DNA from 3 places in the Cupriavidus sp. CuC1 genome. Region 3 is predicted to be linked to each of the others. Evidence: predicted binding sites of a transcription regulator. Region 3 holds the regulator's gene; each other region holds the start of a gene.
The links. Region 3 encodes sigma-54, which starts transcription at its own class of promoters, with help from an activator protein. Its sites were predicted from a motif close to TGGCANGNAANCTGCTTT; they were not measured.

Region 1 (6,619 bases), on a different contig from region 3:
CTCGTCGATTTCGCGCCCGGCGAGGGCCGCGTTGGGCTTGCCCTGGCGCGACTGCTGCAGGGCGCGGGCGGCAAGCACGCGCTGGCGCACCTCGGCGCTGGACTCGCCGGGCGGGCCGTCGAGCATTTCCTGCTGGTCTTGCGCCGGCACCTCCACTTGCAGGTCGATGCGGTCGAGCAGGGGCCCGGACAGCCTGGACTGGTAGCGCAGCACCTGGTCCGGCGTGCACCGGCACGGGCGCGACGGGTGTCCCAGGTAGCCGCACGGGCAGGGATTCATGGCGGCGACAAACTGGAAGCGGGCGGGGAAGTCGGCCTGGCGCGTGGCGCGCGAGATGGTGACGCGGCCGGATTCGAGCGGTTCGCGCAGGACTTCCAGCACCCGGCGGTCGAATTCCGGTAGTTCATCCAGGAACAACACGCCCTGGTGCGCCAGCGAGATTTCGCCGGGGCGAGGATTGCTCCCGCCGCCCACCAGCGCCGCCGCCGACGCGGTGTGGTGTGGCGACCGGTAGGGACGCTCGCGCCATCGGGCGGGATGAAAGCCGTTGGTGGTCAGGCTCTGCACCGCGGCGGATTCCAGCGCTTCGTCCAGCGTCATGGGCGGCAGCAGGCCGGGAAAACGCTGCGCCAGCATGGACTTGCCGGTGCCGGGCGGCCCGACCAGCAGGGCCGAATGTTGCCCTGCCGCCGCGATCTCCATGGCGCGGCGCGCTTGCGCCTGTCCCCGGACGTCACACATGTCCGGGCCGGCCGGGTCGCCCCCGGCGATCTCCACGAGCGGCTCCGCACGCGCCAGCCGATCCTCCGGCAGCGGGCCAAGGTGAGCACAGACTTCCAGCAGGGAGCGCGCCGCATATACCGTCACGCCGTCGATCAGGGCTGCCTCGGGCGCGTTTTCCGCTGCCACCACGAAGCTGCGCGGCGGGCCTTCGCCAGCGGCTTGCCGCGCCGCGTTGTCACGCCCCAGGCCCATGGCCATGGCCAGGGCCCCGCGTACCGGACGCAGTTCGCCGGACAGGGACAACTCGCCGGCGAACTCGCTGGCGCCCAGGCCGTCCATCGGGACCTGCCCGCTCGCGGCGAGGATGCCCAGCGCGATCGGCAGGTCAAAGCGCCCGGACTCCTTGGGCAGGTCGGCAGGCGCCAGGTTTACCGTGATCCGCCGGCTGGGAAACTCCAGGCCGCTGTTGAGGATCGCCGCGCGCACCCGCTCGCGGCTCTCGCGCACCTCGGTATCTGCCAGGCCGACGATGTTGAAGACGGGCAAGCCGTTGGCCAGGTGCACCTCGACCGATACCAGTGGCGCCTCGAGGCCGGTCAGCGCCCGGCTGCGCAGGAGGGCGAGGCTCATTTCACTCCGAAATGCATCAAGGAAGTGTTAACGAAAATGGCCGCCGGAGTACGGCGGCCATTCTGGCGGTCGGGGGGTGCGTCGAGGATCATCGGATCCACAGGACCCCTCTGACACGCACGGGACGCTGCAAGGGCTTCAGCCCGAAACAGGCGTGTCGGACCCGCCTGCGGAGCGGCTTTCCAGCGCCTGCACGCGGGCTTCCAGTTCTTCCAGGCGCGCGCGGGTGCGTGCCAGCACCTGCGATTGGACGTCGAATTCCTCGCGGGTGACCAGGTCGAGCTTGGAAAACCCCTGCGTCATCATGCTGCGGACGTTTTTCTCGATGTCCTTGGCCGGCGAATTGCGCAGGGCTTCGCTGATCTTGGCCTGGAAATCGTTGAAGAGATCGGTGGGTTTCATACTGGTTCTCCTTTTGCACCGCCTTGGTGCGATAACTGGGTGGGCGGGATTCGGCATGCTGCATCGCGGTGCACCGAAACGGGGTGCGGACAAACGCGGTGCGTGCACGGCACTTGCCGCCGGCATGGTCCGATTATCACGCTTCAAGCGTCCCCGGGAAAGCGCCAGCGCGGGCTGGTAACACCTTTTAACGTCAGTAAGTTCGCTGGGAGACCGTCGGTCTCGTCCATTTTGATGCCTTTTTGCGCACAAAATGACGCTCTCATGCCTCGACTCCAACCTGGCACGGCAGTTGCAGTAATGGTGACAGGAGCCTCGTTCTACAAACTACTTTCAAACACACGAGTACCGAGCCAGAGGAAAAGGAGAATAAACCCATGAAGAAGTTGGCCCTTGCAGTCAGCGCCAGTGCAGTTGTGCTTTGCGGGCTCGCCCCCGCCGCCTTCGCCCAGAGCAGTGCGCAGGAGGGAGGTGCACCTACCGACGCCGCTGCCGCCGCCGAGGCCTCGCCGCACACCTTCACCGCCAACGTGACCGTGGCCAGTGAGTATCGCTATCGCGGCTTGATGCAGACCAATCGCCGCCCGGCCATCCAGGGCGGGTTCGACTACTCGCATTCGAGCGGTTTCTACGTGGGTAACTGGAATTCGAGCATCAGCTGGCTCGGCGACAGCAATCCGAAAGTCTCGGCGCCGATCGAGATGGACTTCTACGGTGGCTTCAAGAACACGGTGACGCTGGCTGGCCTGGAGTGGAACTATGACGCAGGCGTGCTGCAGTACTACTACCCGGGCGATTACCCGAACGGCTTCACGCGCCCGTACACCACGGAGCTGTATGTCGGCGCCGGCGCTGGCCCGGTGTTCTTCAAATATTCGCAGGCGCTGACCAACCTGTTCGGCTTCGCTGACAGCAAGTACAGCTACTACGCCGACCTGTCGGCCAATGTGCCGCTGAACTTCTGGGACCTGACGCTCAATGCCCACGTCGGCTACCAGAACGTGAAGCACGTGAACAGCGCCTCGTACACGGACTGGAAGCTCGGGCTGACCAAGGACCTGGGCAAAGGCTTCGCGCTGGCGATTGCTTATATCGACACCAATGCGCACAAGTCGGTCTACACCAACTCGTATGGCCGCTACGTGGGCAAGGCTACCGCCTGGGCTTCAATCACAAAGACTTTCTAAACACGCATCAGGTCGAGCGGGCGCCGGACGCGAGGCCGGGCCGTCCCGCTCAGAGGAGAAATCGGATGAAACTGATCATCGCCGTCATCAAGCCGTTCAAGCTCGACGAGGTGCGCGAAGCGCTCTCGGACGTGGGCGTGTCCGGCATCACCGTGACTGAAGTCAAGGGCTTCGGCCGCCAGAAGGGCCACACCGAGCTGTACCGGGGCGCAGAATACATCGTGGATTTCCTGCCCAAGGTGAAGATCGAAGTGGCCGTCCCGGACGACGTGGTCGACCGGGCCATCGAGGCGATCGAGAAATCGGCGCGAACCGGCAAGATTGGCGACGGCAAGATCTTTGTCGCCCCCATCGAGCAGGTCATCCGCATCCGCACCGGCGAGACCGGCGGCGACGCGCTGTGACGCACAGCCCAACGACAAGAGGTTAATCACAATGAAATCCTGGTTCAAGCGCATCCTGACAACCGGCGCCATGGCGCTGGCCCTGGGCACGGCCGGCATCGGCATGTCCACCCACGCTGTGGCGCAGGACAAGCCCGCAGCCGAAGCCTCGGCACCGGCCGCCGCCGCGGCACCGGCCCCGGCTGCCGCCGCTCCCGCGGCAGCGGCGCCTGCCGCTGCTGCTCCTGCCGCCGCTGCAGCTGCAGCTCCCGCTGCCGCGCCCGCACCCGTGCCCAACAAGGGCGATACCGCCTGGCTGCTGGTCTCCACGGCCTTCGTGATCCTGATGACGCTGCCCGGCCTGGCACTGTTCTACGGCGGCCTGGTCCGCTCGAAGAACATGTTGTCGGTGCTGATGCAATGCCTGGTGATCTTCTCGCTGGTGTCGCTGCTGTGGGCCGTCTACGGCTACAGCTTTGCCTTCACCGAGGGTAACGCCTTCTTTGGCGGCACCGACCGGCTCTTCATGAAGGGGCTCAACGCCGATGCCGTGGCTGCCACCTTCTCCAAGGGCGTGGTGGTACCGGAACTGGCTTACTTCGCCTTCCAGTGCGCCTTCGCAGCCATTACCTGCGGCCTGATCATCGGCGCTTTCGCCGAACGTGCCAAGTTCTCGGCGGTGCTGGTCTTCGTGGTGCTGTGGTTCACCTTCTCGTACATCCCGATGGCCCATATGGTCTGGTTCTGGCCTGGTCCTGACCTGTACACCGACGCGGCAGCCGGCACGGCAGCCACGGCCAAGGGCGGCTGGCTGTTCCAGAAGGGCGCGCTCGACTTCGCTGGCGGCACGGTGGTGCACATCAACGCAGCCGTGGCTGGCCTGGTGGGGGCCTTCATGTTCGGCAAGCGGATCGGCTTTGGCCGTGAGGCCCTGCGTCCGCACAGCCTGACCTTCACCATGGTCGGCGCCTCGCTGCTGTGGTTCGGCTGGTTCGGTTTCAACGCCGGCTCGGCGCTGGAAGCCAACGGCTCGGCCGCGCTGGCCTTCGTCAACACCCTGCTGGCAACCTGCGCCGCGGTGCTGTCCTGGACCTTCGGCGAGTGGATCAGCAAGGGCAAGCCCTCGATGCTGGGCGGTGCTTCGGGGGCGGTTGCCGGCCTGGTGGCCATCACCCCGGCGGCCGGTTTCGTCGGCCCGATGGGCTCGATCGTGATCGGCATCGCTGCTGGCCTGCTGTGCCTGTGGGGCGTGACCGGCCTGAAGAAGCTGCTGGGCATGGACGACTCCCTGGACGTCTTCGGCGTGCACGGCGTGGGCGGCATCCTGGGTGCGCTCCTGACCGGCGTGTTTGCCGCGCCGAGCCTGGGCGGCACGGGGATCTACGACTACGTGGCCAACAAGGTCTCGGACGACTATTCGATCATGGGCCAGTTGTGGATCCAGTTCCAAGGCGTGCTCACCACCATCGTGTGGTCGGGTGTGGTGGCCTTCGTGGCCTTCAAGCTGGTGGATATGCTGATCGGCCTGCGGGTGCCGGAAGAAGAAGAACGCGAGGGTCTGGACATCACCTCGCACGGCGAGACCGCATACGAAGCCTGATCGTAAAGGTGTTGTGCTGGAGAGCTGATTGGGAATCTTCTCTCAGGAGTTTCGCCCGGCCTTGTGCCGGGCTTTTTTCATGTGTGGCGTCCGCCGCGGGCGGTCGGGCCAGGCGGAAAGCGGAGCCGGCGGTTTTTTCGCAAAGTGCTTAAATCCGATCTTAAAAAGCTTCAATTGTTTTTGAGGGGGAGCGCACATACAGTGCCACTGAGGCAGTTTCCTCCACCTGCAGAACGCTCCCCGTATCTGTCAGGCCATTTGAAAGCGCGGCTCCGGTCGTGCTTTTTTTTTGCCTCCCGGCCCTGCTGGCAGGCCGCCCGGAAGTGCTTCGGATTCCTCCTGGGCCCCCCCCTTTTATTCCGGGCGCCCATCCCCATATCCGTATCCCTTATCCCTTATGCCGGCGCTCGCATATGCTTATTCAGGCAGCGCCAGCAGCCAATTGGCCGTTCCTCTACAATCTGGGCGAACGATAAAGACGATCAATAGGATGTTTATGGTCCCGCATCTCATCACCGCGCTGAACGGTCCGCTGCTCGAGCTGGAAAAAAAGATCCTGGATGCGACGCCGTCCATCGAGCGCTGGTTCAGGCTGGAATGGCAGGAACATACGCCTCCGTTCTACTGTTCGGTCGACCTGCGCAACGCCGGCTTCAAGCTGGCCCCGGTCGATACCAACCTGTTCCCTGGCGGGTTCAACAACCTGGCGCCTGAAATGCTGCCGCTGGCCGTCCAGGCGGCCATGGCGGCGATCGAGAAGATCTGCCCCGACGCCAAGAACCTGCTGCTGATCCCCGAGCGTCACACGCGCAACATGTTCTACCTGCAGAACGTGGCGCGGCTGTCGCTGATCATGCGCCAGGCCGGCCTCAACGTCCGCCTGGGCTCGCTGTCCGAAGACATCACCGAACCCACGCCGATCGAGCTGCCTGATGGGCAGACGCTGGTGGTGGAACCGCTGGCCCGCCTGGGCGCGCGCGGCCGCCGCCTGGGGCTCAAGGACTTCGATCCCTGCTCGATCCTGCTCAACAACGATCTCTCCGCCGGCGTTCCCCCGATCCTGGAGAACATCAGCGAGCAATACCTGCTGCCGCCGCTGCACGCGGGCTGGTCGACGCGCCGCAAGTCGAGCCACTTCTCGGCCTACGACGAAGTGGCCAAGAAGTTCGCCAAGCTGATCGACGTCGATCCGTGGATGGTCAACCCGTACTTCGCCAAGTGCGGTGGCATCGATTTCCATGAGCGCATTGGCGAGGAGGCGCTGGCCGACTCGGTCGAAGGCGTGCTCAAGAAGATCGCCAAGAAGTACCGCGAATACGGCATCAAGGAAACGCCGTATGTGGTGGTCAAGGCCGATGCCGGCACCTACGGCATGGGCATCATGACCATCAAGGATGCGTCCGAGATCAAGGGGCTGAACCGCAAGGAACGCAACAAGATGAGCGTCGTCAAGGAAGGCCTCGAGGTCAATGACGTCATCATCCAGGAAGGCGTGCACACCTTCGAGAAGGTCAACGAGGCGGTGGCCGAGCCCGTGGTGTACATGATCGACCGCTATGTGGTCGGCGGCTTCTACCGCGTCCATACCGGCCGCGGCAACGACGAGAACCTGAATGCGCCGGGCGCGCATTTCGTGCCGCTGGCGTTCGCGCCCAACGGCATTCCGGATAGCCACGCCAAGCCGGGCGCGGCCG
Region 2 (6,619 bases), on a different contig from region 3:
CCGTGCCGGGCCTCACGCGGCTAAAGCAGCGGTACATCATTTCCACCTTCTCCAACGGCAGCGTGCAGTGCCTGGTCGACACGGCCAAGCATGCCGGCCTGCCGTGGGACGCGGTGTTCAGCGCGGACATCGTGCGCCACTTCAAGCCGGAGGCGGAGATCTACCGGGGCGTGATTGCCTTCTTCGACCTGGAGCCGCAGGAGGTGATGCTGGTGGCGGCGCACAATAATGACCTGCGGCATGGCCGCTCGCATGGGATGCGCACCGCCTATGTCAACCGGCCTACGGAGTATGGCCCGAACCAGTCCAAGGATCTAGCGGCCGAGTCGGACTGGGATGTGGTGGTGAGCAGCTTGACGGAACTGGCGCAGCGGCTGGGCGTTTGAGCGCCTGCGTGCGCTAACTAGCGCACATCGGCCTGGGAAAGCCTGCCTTTGCGGCCTTGCGCTGCACATGGCGCGCGTCCGGCCAGTGCGATCGGGTTTGCCCAAGCCACTCCCTGTCGGATACATTAGGACTCCCGGCCGCCCATACCGCAACCCTGCGGCGCAACAGAGGCCACGCCAGAGCCGGGAGTTGGCGCGCGCCGGCACGGCGGCGCGCCAGGAGACGACAAGGAGACCACGATGGACCTGCGGCAACGCGAGCACATCGACACGGTAGTCCAGCTCACCACCCGCGCCAGCGCGCCGATGGTGCGTGCGCCGGAAACCATCATCCAGAATTCGTGGCGGCGCTGCGTGCATCAGTACGGGCTGGATCCGGCGCGCATGCAAGAGGCGCACATCCTGCCGCAGACCCGGCTGCGCGAGCACCAGCAGCGCATCGACGATTTCGCGCGGATCGCGCGCCACGGGCTGCAGACGCTCTATAGCCAGGTGGCCGGCATGGGCTATGTCGTGCTGCTGACCGACGCGCAGGGCGTGACGGTGGATTACCTGGGCGACGCCAACGCCGATGCCCGCCTGCGCCACGCCGGGCTGTACCTGGGCGCGCAGTGGAGCGAGTCCGGCGCCGGCACCTGCGCGGTCGGCACCGCGCTGGCCACCGGCCAGGCGTTGACCGTGCACCAGGCGGATCATTTCGACGCCACCCATATCCCGCTGACCTGCACCGCCGCGCCGCTGTTCGATTCGCACGGCAGCCTCTGCGCCATCCTCGACATTTCCGCGCTGACCTCGCCGCAAGCCAAGGACAGCCAGGGCCTGGCACTGCAGATGGTACGCATCTACGCCAGCCGGATCGAGAACGCCAGCTTTGTGCGCAGTCACCGCGAAGACTGGATCCTCAAGCTCAATGCGGCCCCGGAGTTTGTCGACGTCAACCCGGAATACCTGCTCGCGCTTGACGCGTCGGGCCGCATCGTTGGCCATAACCGCCGCGCGCAGCAGATGCTGGAGGCCGAGCTGGGCGTGGCCCCGGGCGGCGCGCCGCTGCTTGGCATGCCGTTCGAGTCGCTGTTCGAGGCGCGGCTCGACGAGCTGGGCCGCTTCATGCATTCGCGCCCCAGCGAGCAGCGCGCGCTGGCGCTGGCCCGCACCGGCGCGCGGCTTTACCTGAGCGTGATGCCGCCGGCTCTGCGCTGGCAGCGCGCGCGTGACACCACCGAGCGGGCCACGCCGCTGCAGGCGCCGCTGGCCGCGCTGTGCGGTGGCGATGCCGCACTGCAGCAGCAATTGCTGCGGGCCGCCAAGCTGGTCGATTCGCCCATCAACCTGCTGATCAACGGGGAGACCGGCAGCGGCAAGGAGTACCTGGCCAAGGCCCTGCACCAGGCCAGCTCGCGCCGCGACGGCCCCTTCGTGGCGGTGAATTGCGCGGCGATTCCCGAATCCCTGATCGAGAGCGAGCTGTTCGGCCACCTGCCCAACAGCTTCTCGGGCGCCGGCTCGCGGCCCAAGCGCGGGCTGATCCAGGAGGCGGACGGCGGCACGTTGTTCCTCGACGAGATCGGCGACATGCCGCGCGAGCTGCAGTCGCGCCTGCTGCGCGTGCTGGCCGAGGGCGAGGTGCTTGCCATCGGCGCGGCGCGCCCGGTGCCGGTCAACCTGCGCGTGATTTCCGCCACGCACCATCCGCTGGACCAATTGGTGAGCAGCGGGCGCTTCCGCGAGGACTTGTACTACCGGCTCAACGGCGCGCGGTTGATGCTGCCGCCGCTGCGCGAGCGCACGGACCGGGACTGGCTGATCGGCAAGATGCTGGACGCTGGCGGCAAGCCAGCTACCGTGACCCTGTCGCCCGCGGCGCGCGCGCGGCTGCATGCGCATCGCTGGCCCGGCAACCTGCGGGAGCTGCGCAATGCGCTGGAGTACGCGCGGGCGGTCTGTGACGACGGCCACATCGAGGTGGAGGATCTCCCGGAAGGCATTGGCGAGGGGATGCCCCAACAGGGTTTGCTTCCCGTTTCCGCCAGCGTCCCGCCGGGCAGCGCGGCCGTCGAAGCCGCCTGCGCGCCGGCATTGCCGGCCTCGGGCTTCGACCCGCATCAGTTGCCGCCGGAAGGCATGCTGCTGATGCAATACCTGCGCGCGGCCGGCTGGAACCTGAGCGCGGTGGCGCGCCAGATCGGCGTGAGCCGGATGACGCTGTACCGCCGCATGGCGCGCTACGGCATCGCGTCGCCCAACCAGCGCGACGCGGCGCACTAGCAAGCCAGCGAACATGGCGGCGCGGCTCGCCCGCGCCGCCTTCTCAACCCGGTTCAAGCTCCCCGCTACACCTGTTCACGCCCTGTACACCTGATGCTGTGACACCTGTCACGCTGCGGCCTGCGCACAGCCTGCAATGTCCCGGCGCGCCCCGCGTTTTCTTGGGGTAATCCCGAGTTTTTCCCGCTTCCGACGTGCCTATGCGGGTTGGCACGCCCATTGCGATATGCCTGTCATAACCAGAAAGACAGGAGACAGGCATGGGTGAGCAAGCGCTGGCCGACCGGCCGCTGGTCGGCATCATCGCCAACCCGATTTCCGCGCGCGATATCCGCCGCGTGATCGCCAACGCCAACACGCTGCAACTGGCCGATCGCGTCAATATCGTGCTGCGCCTGCTGGCCGCGCTGGCTGCCTGCGGCGTGGGCCGCGTGCTGATGATGCCGGACCGGGAGGGCATGCGCGTGCTGCTGGCGCGCCACCTGTCGCGCCGCCAGGGGCCGGATGCCGCGCTGCCGGAAGTGGAGTACCTCGACATGCCGGTCACCGCGCGCGTCGACGACACCTTCCTGGCTGCACGCATGCTGCGCGAGGCGGGCGTCGCCGCCATCATCGTGCTGGGCGGCGACGGCACCCACCGCGCGGTGGTGCGCGAATGCGGCAGCGTGCCGATTGCCGGCATCTCCACCGGCACCAACAACGCCTATCCCGAAATGCGCGAGCCCACCATCACCGGGCTGGCCACGGGCCTGTTCGCCAGCGGCCGCATTCCCGCCACGCAGGCGCTGGCCGGCAACAAACGGCTCGACATCACGATTGCCGGCGAAGGCGAGGTGCGCCACGACATCGCGCTGGTCGACGCCGTGATCTCGCACGAGCATTTCATCGGCGCGCGCGCCTTGTGGAAGACCGAGACGCTGGGCGCCGTCTATGTGTCCTTTGCCGACCCGCAGGCAATTGGCCTGTCCGCCATCGGCGGCTTGCTGGAGCCAGTGGGCAGGCATGAATCCGGCGGCCTGGCGATCGAGCTGGCCGCGCCCGGCGAAGGCCGCTTCGAGCTGCGCGCGCCGATTGCGCCCGGCCTGCTGCGCGCGGTGCCCATCGCGGGCTGGGAGCGCCTGACCGACGGCGTTGCGCACCGCGTGCGCCAGCGCGCCGGCATCGTTGCGCTGGACGGCGAGCGCGAGCTGGTGTTCGGCCCGCACGACGAAGTCACCGTGACGCTGCGCGAACACGCCTTCCTTAGCATCGACGTGGCGGCCTGCATGCGCTATGCCGCCGCCGCCGGGCTGATGCGCAGCGGGCGTGCGCCGCCGCAGCAACAGCAACCCCCACCCCAGCCACTCACCGAGCTTTTTACCGCCACCACAAAACCTTGAAGGAGACAGACATGACAGCCAACGCATCCGGTACCACCGGGAACACGCTGCCCCTCGACAAACAGGAACTGCTCGCCGTCTATCGCAGGATGCGCACCATCCGCGATTTCGAAGAGCGCTTGCACGTGGATTTCGGGCGCGGCGACATCCCGGGCTTCGTCCACCTCTACGCCGGCGAGGAAGCCGCCGGGGTCGGCATCCTGCACCACCTGGGCGACGGCGACCGCATCGCCAGCACGCACCGCGGCCACGGCCACTGCATTGCCAAGGGCGTGGACCCGGTGGCGATGATGAAGGAGATCTACGGGCGCAAGGGCGGTTCCTGCAATGGCAAGGGCGGCTCGATGCATATTGCCGACCTGTCCAAGGGCATGATGGGTGCCAACGGCATCCTGGGCGCAGGCGCGCCACTGATCTGCGGTGCCGCGCTGGCCGCCAAGTTCCGCGGCAAGGGCGAGATCGGCATTACATTTGCCGGCGACGGCGCCTCCAACCAGGGCACGTTCCTGGAGAGCCTGAACCTGGCCGCGGTATGGAACCTGCCGGTGATCTTCGTGATCGAGAACAACGGCTATGCGGAATCCACCGCGCGCGACTACGGCACGGCCGTGGACAGCTATGTGGACCGCGCCGCCGGCTTCGGCATTCCCGGCGTGACGGTGGACGGCACCGATTTCTTCGCGGTGCACGAGGCGGCAGGCGAAGTCATCAAGCGGGCCCGTGAAGGCGGCGGCCCGGCACTGCTGGAATGCAAGATGGTCCGTTTCTACGGCCACTTCGAAGGCGACGCGCAAACCTATCGCGCCTCCGGCGAACTCGACGACATCCGCGCCAACAAGGACTGCCTGAAGAAGTTCACCGCCACCGTGACCCAGGCCGGCGTGATCGCGCTGGACGAACTCAAGGCCATCGACGAGCAGGTTGCCGCACTGATCGAGGACGCGGTGCAACAGGCCAAGGCAGCGCCGTTCCCCTCGCCCGCCGACCTGCTGACCGATGTGTACGTCAGCTACTGAGCACAGCCAGCCAGGCATCCCGAATCCCACGGCATAACGAAGACCAAGCACCAATAGAGCACGATCAGGAGACCACACCATGTCCCGCAAATTAAGCATGAAGCTGGCGATCAACGAAGCGATCGACCAGGAAATGACCCGTGACCCGAGCGTGATCATGCTCGGTGAAGACATCGTCGGCGGCGCCGGCGCGGACGGCGAGAAAGACGCCTGGGGCGGCGTGCTCGGCGTGACCAAGGGCTTGTACGCCAAGCACGGCGACCGCCTGCTGGACACGCCACTGTCCGAATCCGCCTATGTGGGCGCGGCCATCGGCGCGGCAGCTTGCGGCATGCGCCCGATTGCCGAGCTGATGTTCATCGACTTCATGGGCGTGTGCTTCGACCAGATCTTCAACCAGGCGGCCAAGTTCCGCTACATGTTCGGCGGCAAGGCCGAGACGCCGGTGGTGATCCGCGCCATGGTGGGCGCTGGCTTTCGCGCAGCCGCCCAGCACAGCCAGATGCTGACGCCGCTGTTCACGCATATCCCCGGCCTCAAGGTGGTGTGCCCCAGCACGCCGTACGACACCAAGGGCCTGCTGATCCAGGCGATCCGCGACAACGATCCGGTGATCTTCTGCGAGCACAAGAATCTCTATGGCTTCGAAGGCGAGGTGCCGGAGAACTCTTACGCAATCCCCTTCGGCGAAGCCAATATCGTGCGCGACGGCAAGGACGTCTCCATCGTCACCTACGGCCTGATGGTGCACCGTGCGCTGGAGGCGGCGGCCACGCTGGCCAAGGAAGGCATCGAAGCGGAGATCGTGGACCTGCGCACGCTCTCGCCGCTGGATATCGACACCGTGCTGGAGTCGGTGGAAAACACTGGCCGCCTGGTGGTGGTGGACGAAGCCAGCCCGCGCTGCAATATCGCCACCGACATCTCCGCGCAGGTGGCGCAGCGCGCGTTCGGCGCGCTCAAGGCTGGCATCGAGATGGTCTGCCCGCCGCACACGCCGGTGCCGTTCTCGCCCGCGCTGGAAGACCTGTACATCCCCAGCGCGGCGCACATCGCCGAAGCCGCGCGCAAGACCGTGAAAGGAGGGAAACACTGATGGCCGAGATCACTCCTATCGTCATGCCCAAATGGGGCCTGTCGATGAAAGAAGGCACGATCAACGACTGGCTGGTCGAGGAGGGCGCGCAGATCACGGTAGGCATGCCGATCCTTGATGTGGAGACCGACAAGATCGCCAATGCGGTGGAAGCGCCGGACGCCGGCACCCTGCGCCGCAAGGTAGCCGCCGTGGGCGACATCCTGCCGGTCAAGGCGCTGCTCGGCGTACTGGCGCCGCCCGAGGTCAGCGACGCGGACATCGACGCCTTTGTCGCCGCCTATGAAACGCCCGCCGCTGATGAAGGCGATGAGGACGCCGCTGCCTCGGCTTACCAGTTCATCGAGGTCGACGGCATCCGCGTGCGCTACGCAAAGCGCGGCGAGGGCGCGGACACGGTGCTGTTCATCCACGGCTTCGGCGGTGACCTGGACAACTGGCTGTTCAACCTCGACGCTCTGGCCGACGCGCACACCG
Region 3 (6,619 bases):
CGCCGTGCTTGAAGCCGAACGACTCGAACAGCAGTGTGAGCTTGATGTCATCGCCGCGCACGAATTCCTTGATCCACGCGCGCAGTGTATTGGTGCGTACATTGCTGGTGTCGATGCGGTGCGCAGCCTCCGCCAGCGGGCTCAGGAGCTCGCGCTCCATCTCGATGGCCTCGATCAGCGAGGTGTCGTTGAATGTGACCTCGGCGGCGCTATCCGCAGGATTCTCGTTCTTGGGATTTTCCGAGAGGCCAGCCATGGCCGCGCGCATCGACAGCGGATGGCGCCGCCTCGTCTCGGAATAGCGCTGCACCAGCGCATCGGTATTGGCGGTCAGGAAGACCACCCGCACCTGGTGCTCGGAGGCGAGGTCGCGAAGCGTGCCGGGCAACTCGTCCAGCGATTCGCGGCTACGGATATCGGTGGCGACGCCCAGATGGGTGTAGCCCTGCGCCGCGAGGTACTTGGCCAGCTCCGGGATAAACTGAGCCGGCAGGTTGTCGACGCAGTAATAGCCCGCATCTTCCAGTACGTTCAGGGCAACGGATTTGCCGGAGCCGGAGATCCCGGTGATAAGTATGATGCGCATAGCGTGACAAGCATAACATCAGGTGATGACGCCGTCATGACGGCGACGCGCCAGTAAAAATGGCGAACCGAAGAGGTTCGCCATTTTTACACGTCCGCGCCGCAAGTGATGCCGGCAGCTTACTTGGACAAGCAATCGCTCATGAAGGCCTTGCGCTCGTCACCCTTCTTGCCGGTGGCCTGCGCGTTGCAGGCCTTCATCTTTTCCTGCTGGCTGTTCTTGGCGGGTGCGGCCGCGGGCTTGTTGGACAGGCAATTGCTCATGAAGGCCTTGCGCTCGTCGCCCTTCTTGCCGGTGGCCTGCGTGTTGCAAGCCTTCATCTTGTCCTGCTGGGTGTTAGGGGCCGCCGGTGCCGCAGGTGCAGCGGCCGGAGCATTCTGGGCGAAGGCGCCGGTGGCAAAAAGCGGGGCTACCAGCACGCACATCGCGATCAATTTTTTCATGCTTGCTCTCCTGGCTGTGGAAAACTTCATGGCTGCTGGCCTGTCGGCTCGGCAACTCGGGGCTGGGCCCAATGCCCATTACTGCACAAAACGGCCTATGCCCCGATGACGTTGACGATCGAAGCGCGGCCGGATGTAAGCAATTGAAAACAGCCCCTTTGCGGGGCTGCCAGACCTAGAGTAGCCGACCCTGGCCCCGCGATGCGACATCGGCCTGCATCGCGGCGCGCTGGCGGTCCATGAAGTCGCGCAGCGTGTCGATGCCGCGCAGGCGCAGGATGGTGTTGCGCACGGCGGCCTCGACCAGCACGGCGAGATTTCGGCCGGCCGCCACCTGGATCTTGACCATGTGGATGGGCAGGCCGAGCACGTCGAGATACTGGGAATCGAGCGGCAGGCGCTCGAATTCGCCGTCGTTGCGGCGTACCAGCTGCACCACCAGCTTCAGCTTCATCTTGCGGCGTACCGCGGTCTCGCCAAAGATGGTCTTGATGTCGAGCAGGCCCAGGCCGCGCACTTCCAGCAGGTTCTGCAGCAGCGGCGGGCACCGGCCCTCGATGAAGTCCGGCCCGAGGCGCACGAAATCCACGGCATCGTCTGCCACCAGCCCATGTCCGCGCGAGATCAGTTCCAGGCCGAGCTCGCTCTTGCCCAGGCCGGATTCGCCCATCACCAGCACGCCCATGCCGAGGATGTCGAGGAACACGCCGTGCATGGTCACGCGCGGCGCGGAAATGCGGGACAGGTAGAGGCGCAGGTGATCGATCACCGCCGCGGAAGACACCGGCGTGGTGAACAGCGGGGTGGACGAGCGCGTGCAGCGCAGTTCCAGGTCGGGCGGCGGCTCCATGCCGTCGGCGATCACCAGGAACGGCGGCTCCAACAGGATCAGCTCGCCCATCTGGCGCTTGCGCATCTCGTCGTCGAGGCGCTGGTAATACGTGATTTCGGGCTTGCCCAGCACCTGGATCCGGTTCGGGTGGATCAGGTTCAAGTGGCCGACGAGATCGGCCGCCGACGTGGCTTCACGCGCAAACTCGACATCGAAGGCCCGGTCCGCGCCTTCCAGTCCTGCTACCCAGGAGAGTTTGATATCGGCTGCGTTGTCGTCGAAGATCGACTGCGAGGTGACGCCAGTGAGTTCCATTCGGGTGCTTTCAGGGACGGGCTTTCAGTGGCGGATCAAGGGTGCCATTGCGTCAGCAACTGGTGCACGTCGTCGGGGGTGGGCAGGGTAGCCAGTCCTTCGCGCATCTCGCGGTCGGACAGCAACTGGGCGATCTCGGAGAGAATTTCCAGATGCTGCTGGGTGGCCTGTTCGGGCACCAGCAGGAAGATCAGCAGCGCTACCGGCTTACCGTCGGGCGACTCGAAGGGGATCGGCTCGGCCAGGCGCATGAAGGCGGCCAGCGGCTGCTTCAGTCCCTTGATGCGGCCGTGGGGGATCGCAACCCCGGCGCCAAGGCCGGTGGACCCCAGCGACTCGCGGGCGAACAGGTTGTCGGTCACGGTCGCGCGCGCAACGCCATGGTTGTTCTCGAAGAGGAGCCCGGCCTGTTCGAACACGCGCTTCTTGCTGGTGACGCTGACGTCGAGGTTGATGTTGCCGGGTGGCAGCAATTTAGCCAAACGATTCATGTGGAATGCGCAGGGTTTTCTAGAAAGCAGGCCCGGGGCAAGGAGGCGTCCCGCCGGGCGGAAAGAAGATAAAAACCAAGGCCCGATGTTTCCACCGGGTGTCCCCATGCCGGTGTCGGGCGTCTGGCCATTATAGAGCAGGCCCGCTGCCGCTTTGTGCATTGCAATAGCCGAGGCGCTGAAGCGGTGCCGCATGCACGGAAATGGCCAGGCAAATCAACTATGTATGGCACAGCATACACCGGTACATATGCGTTGCGGAATCCCCTGCGTGGCCCGAAGGGGGGAGGCTGGAACGAAAAAGCCGCGCTGGGCGCGGCTTGATTCCGTTTTCAATGGACTGACACCGACGGCCCGGTATGTGGGCCGCCAGGCACGGTCATTGCTGCATCTGGGATGCGGCCATCTGGTACTTGACCGCTTCACGGTCGTGGCTTTGCACGCGATCCTTGTGGCGAATCACCTGCCGGTCGAGCTTGTCGACCAATGCGTCGATAGCGGCATACAGGTCTTCATGATGCGCTTCGACAAAGATGTCCTTGCCCTTGAGATGTAGATTGATTTCCGCGTACTGCCGCCGGTCCTTTTCTTTTGTATTGTCGACAGAGAGCAGCACACTTACGCCAATGACTTGATCGAAATGCCTGACGATACGCTCCAGTTTCGTTTCCACGTACTCACGCAGAGGGGGCGTGATGTCCAAGTGGTGTCCACTGATCTTGAAGTTCATAGCGTTTCTCCTTCTGAAAGAGCTGCATCAGGCAGGCGATGCAGCTCGGCTACAAAGTCTTACGGAGATTGACCGCGGGAATCTTGAGCGCTTCGCGGTATTTGGCAACGGTACGCCGTGCTACCACAAAGCCTTGCTCGCCGAGCAATTCGGCAATCCGGCTGTCGGACAAGGGGTTCCTAGCGTCTTCGGCTCCTATCAATTGCTTGATCAACGCACGGATTGCCGTTGATGAGGCCGCGCCGCCGGTTTCTGTGGATACGTGAGAGCCGAAAAAATACTTCAGCTCGAAAGTCCCCATCGGCGTTGCCATGTACTTATTGGTAGTCACCCGAGAGATGGTGGACTCGTGTAAACCCAGTGTATCGGCAATCTCCCGCAAAACCAAGGGGCGCATCGCAATTTCACCGTGGGTGAAGAAGTTCTTTTGACGTTCGACAATGGCTTGTGCGACGCGCAATATCGTGTCGAACCTCTGCTGGATATTCTTGATCAACCAGCGTGCTTCCTGCAGCTTTTGCTGCAGTCCCGCCGCGCCGGCATCGCCTTTTGCACCGCGCAAAATCTGCGCGTACATGTCGTTGATACGTAGCCGCGGCATCACATCCGGGTTGAGATGGGCGATCCATCCGCCGCTCAACTTTCGAACGAAAACATCGGGTACCACGAAGTCGGCTTCCGGCCGGCTGTAGGCATGGCCGGGATAGGGCGCGAGCGAGCGGATCAGTTCATGCGCCGCCTTGAGTTCCGGCTCGTCCACTTGCAGGGCTTTTTTCAGGCGCGTGTAATCGCGCACCGCCAGCAGCTCCAGGTGATTGGTGACGATGCTCAGCGCCAGTTCGCGCTGCGGATGCTTGAGCCTGCGCAGTTGCAGCGCCAGGCACTCGGCTGCGTTGCGCGCCCCGACGCCCGGTGGATCGAAGCTCTGCAGCAGCGTAAGCACGGCCTGGATCTCGTCGACCTCGAACTCGAGCTCCTCCGGCAGCTCGCTGCAGATTTCCTCGAGCGTGGCGCTCAGGTAGCCGTCATCGTCCAGGGATTCGACCAGGAAGATGGCCAGCCCTTTGTCGCGCAGGGAAATCTTGAGCGGCGCCAGCTGCTCCATGAGGTGTTCGCGCAGCGTGGGCTCGGCGTCGCGCAGCTGCATCGGTGTTTTTTCGTCGTCTTCGCCTTGCGGGCGGCGGGCGAAATCGTCCAGGCTCCAGTCGTTGCCGTAATCCTCGTTGCTGTCGGAATAGCTGTCGTCGGCTTCGGGGGCGCCATCGGGGCGGTTTTCGCTGGTGCCCTGGCCATCGGCGGGCGCTGGCGCGGGCGCGCTCTGGAGGTTCACCGAGCCGTCCGAGGACACGCGCAACGGGCTGTCGAGCCAGTCGTTCTCGCGCTCGAGCAAGGGGTTCTCGGTCAGCGCCTGTTCCACTTCCTGCTGCAGTTCAAGCGTGGACAGTTGCAGCAGCCGGATCGACTGCTGGAGTTGCGGCGTAAGCGCGAGATGCTGCGAGAGGCGGAGCTGTAGCGACGGTTTCATGCGACCTATTTTATGCCCAACTTCCGTACTGGTGGAACGGAAATTGCTATCGCTGGCGTCGCATGATCGTTTGAAGGATGAAAGGCGACACCGAAGCCGCCCGGGGGGCCGATGCGCGGCAGGCGCCGCGCGCGCCTTTACATGCGGAAGTTCTCGCCCAGGTAGACCTTGCGCACCGACTCGTTGGCGATGATGTCTTCAGGCTGGCCGGACGCCAGCACCGCGCCCTCGCTGATGATGTAGGCGTGGTCGCAGATGCCCAGCGTCTCGCGTACGTTGTGGTCGGTGATCAGCACGCCGATATTGCGCGCCTTGAGGAAGCTGACGATGCGCTGGATTTCGCCGACCGCGATCGGGTCGACGCCGGCGAAGGGCTCGTCAAGCAGGATGAAACGCGGCGCGGAGGCCAGCGCGCGGGCGATTTCCACGCGGCGGCGCTCGCCGCCGGACAGCGACAGCGCCGGGTTGTCGCGCAGGTGGGCAATCTGCAGGTCATCCAGCAGGGTGTCCAGCCGGCGCTCGATCTCGGCCTTGCCCAGGGGCTTGCCATCGTTGAGCTGCAGTTCCAGCACCGCGCGGATATTTTCCCGCACATTGAGCTTGCGGAACACCGAGGCTTCCTGCGGCAGGTAGGACAGGCCCATGCGTGCCCGCTCATGGATGGCCAGGCCGCTGATGTGCTTGTCGTCGAGCACGATATCGCCCTCGTCCAGCGCCACCAGCCCCACGATCATGTAGAACGACGTGGTCTTGCCCGCGCCGTTGGGGCCGAGCAACCCGACCACTTCGCCGCTCTTCACGTCGAGGGACACATCCTTGACCACAGTGCGCGAGCCGTAGCGCTTCTTCAGGTGGCGCACGACCAGCGTGCTGCTGTCCTTCAGGGTGGCGGGCTGGGACGGTGCGGTCTGGGTAGCGGTCATGAAGGTCAAGGCAGAATCCGTGGATTGGGGGCGTGGCGGCGTCAGGTCAGGGGTTGACGGGGGCAGGTGCCGGCTTGAGCGGCAGCGGGTTGGCTGCGGCGCCGCTGGCGGGCTGCTCCTGGCGCGGCGACAGCACGGCGCGCACGCGGCCGGACGGGCTGCCCGCGGTCGCGTTCTCGGCGCCGCCGCTGGCCGTATAGAACTCGTTGCGGCTGTCATAGGTGATCACCGCGCCACGGATCTCGTCGACCAGCTTGGCGCCGGCCAGGCGGGCCATGCGGGCGCGCCCGATCAGCTTGGACAGCTCCTGCTTGCCGTCATATTCGATGCGGTCGCCCCAGCCGTCGATGTACTCGTCGACGTTGTCGCGCTTCTGGCGGATATAGGCTTGCTTGCCGCCCTTGGAGGTCGCGACCGCGTACTGGTAGCCCTCGGGATCGGTACGGACTTCGGCCGCGTCGGATTTCAGCACCATGGTGCCCTTGGTCAGCACCACGTTGCCGGTCAGTACATAAACCTGCTTGACGTCGTCGTAGCTGGCATTGTCGGCCTCCAGGACCAGCGGCTTTTCGCGGTCGGCTTTTTCGGCGCTGGCGGGCGCGGACAACGCGAGGCCCAGGACGGCTGCCAGCGTCAGCAAAGCGGCCGTGCTGCGGCGGCGACAGGACGAAGTCGTCAGGAATGGATTCATGTTGGCGTGATGGCGGTTGACGCGGGCGGCTGGAGCCCGCGGGCGGCTTCAGGGCTACTTCGCGGGACTTGCCGGCGGCGGCA

Region 1: a site for sigma-54 is predicted at 2,037-2,054, ahead of ACGLHR_RS01250 (TorF family putative porin). Genes of this name have one in related genera too.
Region 2: a site for sigma-54 is predicted at 2,860-2,877, ahead of ACGLHR_RS11000 (ATP-NAD kinase family protein). Genes of this name have one in related genera too.

The regions. Positions count from the first base shown of each region.
Region 1 covers NZ_JBIUHC010000002.1:96,498-103,116, forward strand. Annotated here, with positions in the region: gene ACGLHR_RS01240 (YifB family Mg chelatase-like AAA ATPase) at 1-1,353, opposite strand, end outside; gene ACGLHR_RS01245 (accessory factor UbiK family protein) at 1,492-1,755, opposite strand; gene ACGLHR_RS01250 (TorF family putative porin) at 2,133-2,942, shown strand; gene ACGLHR_RS01255 (P-II family nitrogen regulator) at 3,008-3,346, shown strand; gene ACGLHR_RS01260 (ammonium transporter) at 3,378-4,925, shown strand; gene gshA (glutamate--cysteine ligase) at 5,422-6,619, shown strand, end outside.
Region 2 covers NZ_JBIUHC010000019.1:48,670-55,288, forward strand. Annotated here, with positions in the region: gene ACGLHR_RS10990 (haloacid dehalogenase type II) at 1-386, shown strand, start outside; gene ACGLHR_RS10995 (sigma-54-dependent Fis family transcriptional regulator) at 627-2,651, shown strand; gene ACGLHR_RS11000 (ATP-NAD kinase family protein) at 2,912-4,030, shown strand; gene ACGLHR_RS11005 (thiamine pyrophosphate-dependent dehydrogenase E1 component subunit alpha) at 4,042-5,046, shown strand; gene ACGLHR_RS11010 (alpha-ketoacid dehydrogenase subunit beta) at 5,126-6,142, shown strand; gene ACGLHR_RS11015 (acetoin dehydrogenase dihydrolipoyllysine-residue acetyltransferase subunit) at 6,142-6,619, shown strand, end outside.
Region 3 covers NZ_JBIUHC010000222.1:1,168-7,786, forward strand. Annotated here, with positions in the region: gene rapZ (RNase adapter RapZ) at 1-586, opposite strand, end outside; gene ACGLHR_RS47220 (PsiF family protein) at 706-1,029, opposite strand; gene hprK (HPr(Ser) kinase/phosphatase) at 1,205-2,176, opposite strand; gene ptsN (PTS IIA-like nitrogen regulatory protein PtsN) at 2,212-2,667, opposite strand; gene hpf (ribosome hibernation-promoting factor, HPF/YfiA family) at 3,047-3,397, opposite strand; gene ACGLHR_RS47240 (RNA polymerase factor sigma-54) at 3,447-4,922, opposite strand; gene lptB (LPS export ABC transporter ATP-binding protein) at 5,060-5,845, opposite strand; gene lptA (lipopolysaccharide transport periplasmic protein LptA) at 5,892-6,536, opposite strand; gene lptC (LPS export ABC transporter periplasmic protein LptC) at 6,591-6,619, opposite strand, start outside.